DNA from 2 places in the Variovorax sp. genome. Region 1 is predicted to be linked to the other one. Evidence: riboswitches for the same ligand, from Rfam matches in the RefSeq annotation. Region 1 holds a riboswitch; the other holds the start of a gene.
What was found. Region 1 has a riboswitch for glycine ahead of ACQY8B_RS20540 (D-amino acid dehydrogenase). Riboswitches for the same ligand answer to the same signal wherever they lie in the genome.
Positions count from the first base shown of each region.

Region 2: it holds a riboswitch for glycine, as region 1 does, so the genes downstream of both, gcvT (glycine cleavage system aminomethyltransferase GcvT) here and ACQY8B_RS20540 (D-amino acid dehydrogenase) in region 1, are expected to answer to the same signal.

Region 1 covers NZ_OZ257247.1:4,366,325-4,371,918, reverse strand. Annotated here, with positions in the region: gene ACQY8B_RS20555 (PLP-dependent aminotransferase family protein) at 1-46, shown strand, start outside; gene ACQY8B_RS20550 (PhaM family polyhydroxyalkanoate granule multifunctional regulatory protein) at 138-902, shown strand; gene ACQY8B_RS20545 (FIST signal transduction protein) at 947-2,227, shown strand; gene ACQY8B_RS20540 (D-amino acid dehydrogenase) at 2,246-3,547, opposite strand; glycine riboswitch at 3,641-3,748, opposite strand; glycine riboswitch at 3,766-3,869, opposite strand; gene rfbB (dTDP-glucose 4,6-dehydratase) at 3,996-5,066, shown strand; gene rfbD (dTDP-4-dehydrorhamnose reductase) at 5,063-5,594, shown strand, end outside.
Region 2 covers NZ_OZ257247.1:1,438,931-1,444,524, reverse strand. Annotated here, with positions in the region: gene ACQY8B_RS07050 (MFS transporter) at 1-365, shown strand, start outside; gene ACQY8B_RS07045 (L,D-transpeptidase Cds6 family protein) at 444-911, shown strand; gene ACQY8B_RS07040 (hypothetical protein) at 916-1,335, opposite strand; gene ACQY8B_RS07035 (hypothetical protein) at 1,501-2,058, shown strand; glycine riboswitch at 2,105-2,195, shown strand; glycine riboswitch at 2,208-2,320, shown strand; gene gcvT (glycine cleavage system aminomethyltransferase GcvT) at 2,366-3,538, shown strand; gene gcvH (glycine cleavage system protein GcvH) at 3,599-3,970, shown strand; gene gcvP (aminomethyl-transferring glycine dehydrogenase) at 4,019-5,594, shown strand, end outside.

The DNA.
Region 1 (5,594 bases):
CGCGACGTTCTGGAAGGTTTTCAGCAAGGTTCGCGACGAACTCTGACGGCAGGTAAATCCCCGCGCCGGCCGGGCCGGACGGCAAGGGCTTGGAGTAAGCTGGGAACACAAGAAAACCCTCCCAGGAGACCCTCCGCATGAGCAACGCCAGCAAGCCCTTCGACTTCAGCCAGTTCGTCCCCGGATTCGACTTCCTGAAGAACCTCGCCGGCGGCGCCGCAGCGGGCACCGGCGCCGGTTCGGTGCCGGGGATTCCGAGCCTTGCGAGCTGGGTCGCGCCCACCCTGAGCGTGGAGGAAGTCGACAAACGCATCCAGGAGCTCAAGACGGTCCAGTACTGGCTCGAGCAGAACGGCCATGCGCTCAAGGCCACCATCCAGGCGCTCGAGGTGCAGAAGATGACGCTGTCGACGCTGCGCGGCATGAACGTGCGCATGGAAGACATCGCCAGCGCGTTCACCAAGCAGGCCGCGGCCGTGATGCCGGCGCCCGCACCAGCAGCCCCTGCCGCCGCGCCCGAGCCGGAGCCCGAAGAGATCGAGGAAGAAGACGAGCTGCCCGAGGAAGAGGAAGCGCCGACGCCCAAGAAGTCGCGCACGCGGCCGGCCGCCGCTAAATCGAAGGCCGCCGACGGCGCCGGCGTGGTCGACCCCATGCAGTGGTGGGGTTCCCTCACCGAGCAGTTCCAGCAGATCGCCAGCTCGGCGCTGCAGGACGCCGCGCAGCTGAAGGTGCCGGCCATGGCCCAGCCGCTGGCCGACGCGGTCGGCAAGGCGATGGGCGGCAAGCCGGCGGCAACCAAGGCCCGCAAGCCCGTTGCCGCGGCAAAGAAGGCGGCGGCTCCGGCCGCCAGGAAAAAGACGTCGACCGCCGCGCGCAAGCGAACCTCCAGCCGGCGCTGACGTCATACCCACATATTTTTGGAAAGAACGGGTTGGCACGCATCATGAAACTGTTTCCCTCCGGTCATGCCACCCATCCGCAATGGCGCATGGCGGCCGGCCTCGTGCTGGCCCAGTTGCGCGCACAGATGGCATTGCCCGACTACGCGTCGTCGCCGACGCTCGGGCTGCTCTACATCACCGACCACTACGCCGCCGAGGCGCAGGACATCCTCGACCACCTGAGCGCCGAACTGCCCGAGGTGACCGACTGGTCGGGCACCGTCGGCATCGGCGTGGCGGCCAACAACGCCGAATACTTCGACGAGCCCGGCATGACGCTCATGCTCTGCGCGCTGCCGAGCGACCAGTACCGCGTGTTCTCGGGCGTCGCGCCGCTGGGCAACTCCGAAATGAGCGGCTTTGAGGCCCATACCGCGCTGGTGCACGCCGATCCGGCCACGCCGGACCTGACCGAGCTGATCGCCGAGATGGCGGGCCGCACCGACACCGGCTACCTGTTCGGCGGGCTCTCGTCGGGCCGTGGCGGCGCGCTGCAGTTCGCGATCGGCGGTAACGGCAACATCCGCGGCCACGGGGCTGCGGGGGGCGTGTTTTCAGGCGGCCTGTCGGGCGTGGTGTTCGGTGACGGCGTGCGGCTGGTGTCGCGCGTCACGCAGGGCTGCCAGCCGCTGCGCTCGGGCGCGGTGCGCGAGAGAGAGATCACGGAGGCCGACGGCAACCTGTTGCTCAGGCTCGACGGCGAACCCGCGCTCGACGTGCTGCTGGCCGATCTGCAGGTGTCGCTGGAGCGGCCGCAGGAAGCCATCGACGCCGTGCGCAACACGCTGGTCGGTCTGGCCGACGCGGGCAGCGACGGCATCCGCCGCACCGGCGACCTGGGCGCCGACGTGCTGGTGCGCCACATCATCGGGCTCGACCCGACGCGGCGCGGCATCGCGATTGCCGACACGGCCGAAGCCGGCATGCGCCTGACCTTCTGCCGCCGCAATGCGCAGGCGGCGCGGTTGGACCTGATGCGTATCTGCGCCGAGATCCGTGAAGAGCTGGAGCCGGAAGAGCAGACGCTGGCCACCGCGCGCGCCGTGGCGGCGGGCGAGGCCGAGGCGGCGCCGCATCCGGCAAGGCGCATCGCGGGAGCGGTGTACGTGAGCTGTTCCGGGCGTGGCGGGCCGCATTTCGGCGCGCCGGGCGCCGAGTTGCAGATCGTGCGGCACGCGCTGGGCGACGTGCCGCTGGTCGGGTTCTTCGCCGCCGGGGAGATCGCGCGGCACCACCTGTATGGGTATACCGGGGTGCTGACGGTGTTCACGGCCAACGACTGACCGCCTTTCAGCCGCCGATCACGCCGGTTGCAGCACGCGCGGCTGCGGCGCCGGCATTCCCGTGAACGCGAAATCGACCTCCGGCGCCAGCCCGCTCACGATGCGCGCGATCGACTTGCCCGAGCCGCAGGCGTGCGTCCAGCCGAGCGTGCCGTGGCCGGTGTTCAGGAACAGGTTCGCGAGCTTGGTCTTGCCGATCAGCGGCACGTTGCTCGGCGTGGCGGGACGCAGGCCGGTCCAGAACTGGGCCTGCGTGGTGTCGCCGGCGCCGGGGAACAGCTCTTCGACGCGGCGCACGATGGCTTCGCAGCGCACGCGGTTCAGGTCGCGGTCGTAACCGTTGAGTTCGGCCGTGCCCGCGATGCGCAGGCGGTCGCCGGATTCCGAGGTGTAGCGCGAGAACACGAGCTTGAATTCGTCGTCGGTCAGCGAGACCTGGTGGGCTTTGGACGCGTCCTTGACGGGCAGCGTGACCGAATAGCCCTTGGCCGGATAGATCGGCAGGCGAATACCCAGCGGCGCCGCAAGCAGCGGGCTCAGCGAGCCCATCGCCATCACGAAGGCATCGCCGCGGATGCGCTGGAAGCGGCCTTCGACATCGGTGACCTCCACGTGATCGATGCTGCCGCCGGCCTCGCGCAGGGCGGTGACGGTGTGGCTCATCAGGAATTTCACGCCGGCTTCTGCCGCGAGCCGGGACAACTCGCGCGCGAAGCGGTTGGCATCGCCAGACTCGTCTTCGGCCGTGTAGGTCGCGCCAGCCAGCTTGGGGCGGATGTGGGCGAGGGCGGGCTCGATCTTCACGGCCTCGTCTGCCGAGATGACCTGGCGCTCGCAGCCCAGGGCGCGCATCTGCTCGGCGGGCGCGAGGGCGCCGTCGAACTCCTTCTGCGTCGTATAGAAATGGAGGATGCCCTGGGTGCGCTGGTCGTAGGCAATGCCGGTGTCGCGGCGCAACTGTTGCAACATCGAGCGGCTGTATGTGCCAAGACGCACGATCTGCTCGATGTTGTGGCGGGTGCGCGCCGGCGTGCATTCGCGCAGGAACTGCAGGCCCCATAGCCACTGGCGCATGTCGGCGCGGATGCGGAACAGCAGCGGGGCATCTTCCTTGCCCAGCCACTGCAGCACCTTGAGAGGCGCGCTGGGGTTGGCCCAGGGTTCGGCATGGCTGACGGAGATCTGCCCGCCGTTGGCGAAGCTGGTTTCGGCGGCCGGGGTGGCCTGCCGGTCGATCACGGTCACTTCGTGGCCGAGTTGCTGGAGGTAGTAAGCCGAGGTCACGCCGAGCAGGCCGGCGCCAAGAACGATCACGCGCATTTCAAGTACCTTTGAGGTGCTGCGCTTGAACGGCGGGCGATGGTGAATACTATTGAATTAATAGCAAGCAACCGGACGACCGCTGTCCAAGTTGCCGCTCCCCCTGTCCTCGGTACCTGAGAGATTCATTCGTTGCGCCATTGCAACGAATTTGCTCCTTCGGTGCGCCACGTGAAGTGGCGTCTCTCCAGACGGCGTTTCAGTTGATGCAGTACTGACCCCTTGCCGAAATACAAGACTTCGTCGGGCCGACCTGAGCGTTTATGGGAGTTTGCGCCTTCGGTAGGGCCACCGGGGTGGCCCGCTCTCCTGCGGTATCGCGAACGATTGTAAACACGGCGAGGGAAGAACGGTAACGTCTTGTGTTTCCGTCAATTGGCCCAATGGGATAATCGAACGTTAAGGTTCATTGCGACACGGCGATGACTTTCAACATTCAGGGGACCCCATGATCTTGGTTACCGGCGGCGCTGGCTTCATTGGCGCCAATTTCGTACTCGACTGGATCGCTACCAGCGACGAGCCTGTCGTGAACCTCGACAAGCTGACCTACGCCGGCAACCTCGAGACGCTCGCGTCGCTCAAGAACAACCCGAAGCACATCTTCGTGCAGGGCGACATCGGCGACAGCGCCCTGGTCGACCGCCTGCTGGCTGAGCACAAGCCGCGTGCCGTGGTCAACTTTGCCGCCGAGTCGCATGTGGACCGCTCGATCCACGGTCCCGAAGACTTCGTGCAGACCAACGTGCTCGGCACCTTCCGCCTGCTCGAATCCGTGCGTGGCCACTGGAGCGCGCTGCCAGCCGATCAGAAAGCCGCTTTCCGCTTCCTGCACGTATCGACCGACGAGGTCTACGGCTCGCTCTCCAAGACCGACCCGGCCTTCACCGAAGAGAACAAGTACGAGCCCAACAGCCCCTACTCGGCCAGCAAGGCCGCCAGCGATCATCTCGTGCGCGCCTGGCACCACACCTACGGCCTGCCGGTGCTCACCACCAACTGCTCCAACAACTACGGCCCGTTCCACTTCCCCGAGAAGCTCATCCCGCTGATGATCGTCAACGCGCTCGCTGGCAAGCCGCTGCCTGTGTACGGCGACGGCATGCAGGTGCGCGACTGGCTCTACGTGAAGGACCACTGCAGCGCCATCCGCCGCGTGCTCGAGGCCGGCAAACTGGGCGAGACCTACAACGTGGGCGGCTGGAACGAGAAGCCGAACATCGAGATCGTCAATACCGTGTGCGCGCTGCTGGACGAGCTGCGCCCCAAGGCCGACGGCAAGCCCTACAAGGAACAGATCACCTACGTCACCGACCGCCCCGGCCACGACCGCCGCTACGCCATCGACGCGCGCAAACTCGAAGCAGAGCTCGGCTGGAAGCCTGCCGAGACCTTCGACACCGGCATTCGCAAGACCGTCGAGTGGTACCTCGCGAACAGCGAATGGGTGCGCAACGTGCAAAGCGGCGCCTACCGCGAGTGGGTGGAAAAGCAGTACGACGCAAAGGCCACGGCATGAAGCTGCTGCTGCTGGGCAAGGGCGGCCAAGTCGGCTGGGAACTGCAGCGCAGCCTCGCGCCGCTAGGTAATTTGTTGGCACTCGGTTCCGACAGCACCGACTTCCCAGCGGATTTCGACCGTCCTGATCAGCTTGCGGAAACCGTGCTGAGGGTGCGTCCGGACGTTATCGTCAATGCCGCGGCGCACACCGCAGTAGACAAAGCCGAGAGCGAACCCGAATTCGCGCGCAAGCTCAACGCCACGTCGCCCGGCGTGGTGGCCGAAGCCGCCCAGCAGATCGGCGCGCTGATGGTGCACTACTCGACCGACTATGTCTTCGACGGCAGCGGCAGCAAGCCCTGGAAGGAAGACGACGCGACCGGCCCGCTCAGCGTCTACGGTCAGACCAAGCTCGAAGGCGAGCAGTTGGTGGCGCAGCACTGCCCGCGCCACCTGATCTTCCGCACAAGCTGGGTGTACGCGGCACGCGGCGGCAACTTTGCCAAGACCATGCTGCGCCTGGCCAAGGAGCGCGACAAGCTGACCG
Region 2 (5,594 bases), 2.9 Mb from region 1:
CCGGCTACCTGCTCGCGCTGCCGTCGCTCGCGGGCCTGGTGCTCGCGCCGGACGCCGGCTGGGCGCTCGCCTGCACCGCGTTGCTCGGCATGTGCATGTTCCTGCCCTTCGCAGCGCAGGTGACGCTGGCGCAGGACTATCTGCCGCGCAACCCGGCCACGGCCAGCGGCATCACGCTGGGACTGGCGCTGTCGGTGGGCGGACTGGTGTCGCCGCTGTTCGGCATGCTGTCGGATGCGCGCGGCCTCGGCGTCACGCTCACGACGGTGCTGTGCGTGCTCTGCGTCGCGACGGTGCTGGCCTTGAGGCTGCGCAACCGGTCGATGCAGGCGGTGCCGGCCGAGGTGGAGGGCGCGGCCGCCTGAGCACCGCGGGCACGTTCGTTCACTGCCAGAATCGGCGTCGGATTCGACGCCTATAACTGACAAAGAGGGAACTGCGCCATGAACCGATCCTTGACGACCTGCCTGCTCGCCGGTGGACTGCTGCTGACCACGGCCGCATTCGGCGCGTCGCCGGCCGCGCCGGCCACGCCGTCCGCCACCGAGGCAGCGGTACCCGCTCCCACGGTCGGCATCGCCGAAGTCGAGGCTGCCGTACGCGCCTGGGCCGCGGCCTGGTCGGCCCGCGACGCGGACCGCTACCTCGCCGCCTACGCGCCCGACTTCACGCCGCCGCGCAACCAGGACCGCAAGCGCTGGGAGACCGACCGGCGCGCGCGCATCGCGGACAAGTCGAGCATCAGCGTGGGCATCGAAGACCTCGTCATCAGCGTCAACGGACAGTCCGCGAGCGCCAGGTTCAAGCAGGTCTACCGCGCCGACAAGTTGAAGGAGACGGGCCGCAAGACGCTGGAGCTGCAGCGCGTGGGCAACCAGTGGCTGATCCGCAAGGAAAGCGCGGGCGGCTGAAGGCTCACAGCCCCAGCTTCGTCAGGGCCCAGGCCACGGTGCCCAGCTGCACCACGTTGAGCGCCATCCCGGCAATGTGAAGCTGGCGGAACCGGCGGGCCGAAACGTCGACCGCCGGGATCGTGCCGCGCAGCAGGTCCATGCGCGGAATGATCAGCCAGCAGCGCAGCGAGAAGGCCAGGCCAGCGATGAAGGCCATGCCCACGGCAAAGACCGCCCGGCCGGACCAGGCGTAGCAAAGCGCCGCCGCGCTGCCCGTCAGCATCATCGCGAGGTAATACACGTTGAACAGGCCACGGATGAAGCGCGAGTCCAGCGGCGTGTCGTGCTTGAGGATCAGCAGCGGCAGCGAGCCCATCATGAAAAAGCCCATCCAGACGAGCAGCAGGACTGTCGCCATGAGTGCAAAGACGATGGGAAGCATGTGGTGGGCCCCTCCGCGGTGCCGGAGCATACCGCCGGGCGAGGCCGTGACGGTAGCGGGAAATCGTGTGGGGAAACTGCCATTTCCGTAAGCGAAAAGGGTTCATGAAGATGTCACCGCTTGCAACGATGCTGCTGCCCTCGATCTCCGAAAGCTGTGGCTGCCATGTTTCCCACCAAGACCGACAAGGCGCGCGACGAACTCCAGGGCGGACAGCGCACGCTCAGCCAGCGTGAACGCGCACTGCTGCTCATGGCCGACGGGCGGCGCTCGCTGACCGACTTCAGCCCGCTGTTCAGCACCCGCGACGAAGCCGAGCAGGCCATCCAGACACTGGTGCAGCGCGGCTATCTGCAAACCCCGAACGTCGCGGTTGCCCCCCAAGCCGCGCCCCCTGCCCCGGCGCCCGCCCAGCCCGCACCGATCCCCGCTACCGAGCCGATCCAGATCGCCACCTCGGCCGACACCTTCGACGGCAAGCGCTCCCTGGCCACCACGCGCATGTTCCTGTTCGACATCTGCGAGCGCATGTTCGTGCGCCGCGATCCCAAGTTCGCACTGCAGATGCGCGACGCCCTGCGCGAAGCCCGCGACCGCGAGGCCATGCTGACCATCGCCGCGTTGATGCTCAGCGAAATAGAGAAAGCCGCCGGCCCCGAGCGCGCCGAGTCGCTGCGCGAGCGGATCGACAAGCTGCTGCCGCCGGCTGAAGTCGTGCACTGACTGGAACCGCGCACTCGCCCCGAACGCCGCCGCGCATCAACTACACTCAGCAGAGTCAGGAGAGAGCCCCGCAAGCCGGGGCCGCCGAAGGCGCAGGGGTTTCCCGAACGCTCAGGCAAAAGGACTGACAAGGCGCCGGCGAACACCGGCGTTTCCTTGCTGGAGAGAGGCCGCCGTACCGCAAACGGCGCAGCGGCCCACCGAAGGAGCAAACCCCGATCGTGGGGCGAATCTCTCAGGTAAAGCGGACAGCAGGGGTGGCCCATGGCTTGCGTCATGGATTTTGTCTGCCCCTTTGGAGTGCCCCGTGGCCGCTTCCTCCGCACCCGCTACCGAACTTCTCAAGACGCCGCTGCACGACCTTCACGTGGAGCTCGGCGCCCGCATGGTGCCTTTCGCCGGCTATTCCATGCCGGTGCAGTACCCCGCCGGCCTCATGGCCGAGCACAAGCACACGCGCGACGCGGCCGGCCTGTTCGACATCTCCCACATGGGCCAGCTGCGCCTCGTCGGCCCCGACGCCGCGGCCGCCTTCGAAACCCTGATGCCCGTCGACGTGATCGACCTGCCCGCCGGCAAGCAGCGCTACGGCCTGCTGCTGAACGACGAAGGCGGCATCCTCGACGACCTGATGTTCTTCAACGAAGGCCACGGCTCGCTCTTCGTGATCGTCAACGGCGCCTGCAAGGCGGCCGACATCGCCCACATCCAGCAGAAGATCGGCGCCCGCTGCGAAGTGCAGCCCTTGCCCGACCACGCCCTGCTCGCGCTGCAGGGCCCACAGGCCGCGGCCACGCTGGCGCGCCTGTCGCCCGGCATCGAGCGCTTCGTGTTCATGACCGGCGGCGCGGTGCAGATCGGCGGCCTTCCCGCCTTCGTCACGCGCAGCGGCTACACCGGCGAAGACGGCTTCGAGATCTCGGTGGCCGCCAAGGATGCCGAAACACTTGCCCGCCTGCTGCTGGCCCAGCCCGAGGTCAAGCCCATCGGCCTGGGCGCGCGCAATTCGCTGCGGCTCGAGGCCGGCCTGTGCCTCTACGGCAACGACATCGACACCACCACCACGCCGGTCGAGGCCTCGCTCAACTGGGCGATGCAGAAGGTGCGCCGCGCGGGCGGCGCGCGCGAAGGCGGCTTCCCCGGCGCCGCGAAGATCCTCGCGCAGCTTGCCGCCGCCACGGCGGGCACCGCCGGCCACACCGACCACGACACGCTGAAGCGCAAGCGCGTGGGCCTCGTGGCGCTCGAGCGCATTCCTGTGCGCGACGGCACGGTGCTGCAGTCATTCGAAGGCCAGGACATCGGCATCGTCACCAGCGGGCTGCTCGGCCCCACGGCCGACCGCTGCATCGCCATGGGCTACGTGGCCACCGCCTTCGCCGCGCCCGGCACCCGCGTGCAGGCCATCGTGCGCGGCAAGCCGGTGCCCATGGAAGTCTCGACCATGCCTTTCGTGCCGACCCGCTATTACCGCGGCTGAACGCGGCAGACCCGGCTAGGCTCTGCACCCCGATTCATTTTTTCCACGAGGAGTTTTCTCATGAGCATCAAGTACACCAAGGACCACGAATGGGTGTCGGCCGAAGGCGACGCGGCCACCGTCGGCATCACCGTGCATGCGCAGGACGCGCTGGGCGACGTGGTGTTCGTCGACCTGCCCGAAGTCGGCAAGACCTTCGCGCAAGGCGAAGTTGCCGGCGTCGTCGAGTCGGTCAAGGCCGCCGCCGACGTGTTCATGCCCGTGTCGGGCGAGATCACCGAAGTCAACGAAGCCCTGCGCGCCGACCCGTCGCTGGCCAACAGCGACCCGCTGGCCGCCGGCTGGTTCTTCAAGGTCAAGCTGAGCGAGCCCGCGCAGCTCGACGCCCTGCTGGACGCCGCCAGCTACGACAAGTTCGCGGCCGAATCCTGATCGCCTGATTCTTCTTCCGAGCCCCCTTCCTCCCGAGCCCTCACCGCCATGCCGATTCCCGCCCTTCCCTCTTTGCAAGAACTAGAGAACGCCGAAGAATTTCTCGCCCGCCACATCGGCATCGATGCGGCGGACGAGGCGCGCATGCTGCCGGTGATCGGCTCGGAAACGCGCTCGGAGCTCATCGACGGCATCGTGCCCGCGGCCATCCGCCGCGCGCGGCCGATGCGGCTGCCGGCCCCCGTGACCGAAGCCGACGCGCTGGCCGAGCTGAAGGCGATGGCGTCGAAGAACAAGGTGTTCAAGAACTTCATCGGCCAGGGCTACTACGGCACGCACACGCCGGGCGTCATCCTGCGCAACATCCTCGAGAACCCCGCCTGGTACACCGCTTACACGCCCTACCAGGCCGAGATCTCGCAGGGCCGCATGGAAGCCCTGCTCAACTTCCAGACGATGGTGTGCGACCTCACGGGCATGGCCATCGCCAATGCATCGATGCTCGACGAAGCCACGGCGGCAGCCGAAGCCATGACGCTCGCCAAGCGCAGCGTGAAAAGCAAGAGCAACGTGTTCCTGGTGTCGGGCGACTGCCATCCGCAGACCATCGAGGTCATCAAGACGCGCGCCGCGCCGCTGGGCATCGAAGTGAAGGTGAGCACGGTGTCGGAAACGCTGCCGCACCTGATGGTGAGCGGCGCCTTCTTCGGCGTGCTCGCGCAGTACCCCGCCACCACCGGCCACGTGCACGACCTGCGCCCGCTCGCGGGCCATGCGCACCAGTGCGACGCCGCCTTCATCGTGGCGGCCGACCTGCTGGCGCTGACGCTGCTGGTCGCGCCGGGCGAGTTCGACGCCGACATCGTCTGCGGCACCACGCAGCGCTTCGGCATGCCGCTGTGCAACGGCGGCCCGCACGCCGCCTACCTGGCCTGCCGCGACGAGTTCAAGCGCTCGCTGCCGGGCCGCCTGGTGGGCGTGAGCGTCGACACGCACGGCCAGCCCGCCTACCGCCTGGCGCTGCAGACGCGCGAGCAGCACATCCGCCGCGAGAAGGCCACCTCCAACATCTGCACCGCCCAGGTGCTGCCGGCCGTGGTGGCCAGCATGTACGCCGTGTACCACGGGCCAGACGGCCTCACCCGCATCGCGCAGCGCGTGGCGGCGCTCACCGCCATCCTGTCGACGGGCCTTTCGCAGATGGGCCGCGAGCCGGTCAACACCACCGCCTTCGATTCGCTGACCATCCGCACCGGCGACGACACGCCCGCCATCATCGAGCGTGCACAGGCAGCCGGCGTCAACCTGCGCCAGCGCCTGCAGCAGCACCTGGGCATCTCGCTCGACGAGACCACCACGCGTGCCGACGTCGAGACGCTGTGGGCCCTGTTCGCGCCCGCCGGCAAGCCGCTGCCGCGCTTCGACGACCTGGCAGCGAACACCACGCCGCTGATCCCCGAAGACCTGCGCCGCGCCAGCGCCTTCCTCACGCATCCGGTGTTCAACACCCACAAGAGCGAGACCGCCATGCTGCGCTACATCCGCAGCCTGTCGGACAAGGACCTGGCGCTCGACCGCAGCATGATCCCGCTGGGCAGCTGCACCATGAAGCTCAACGCGACCA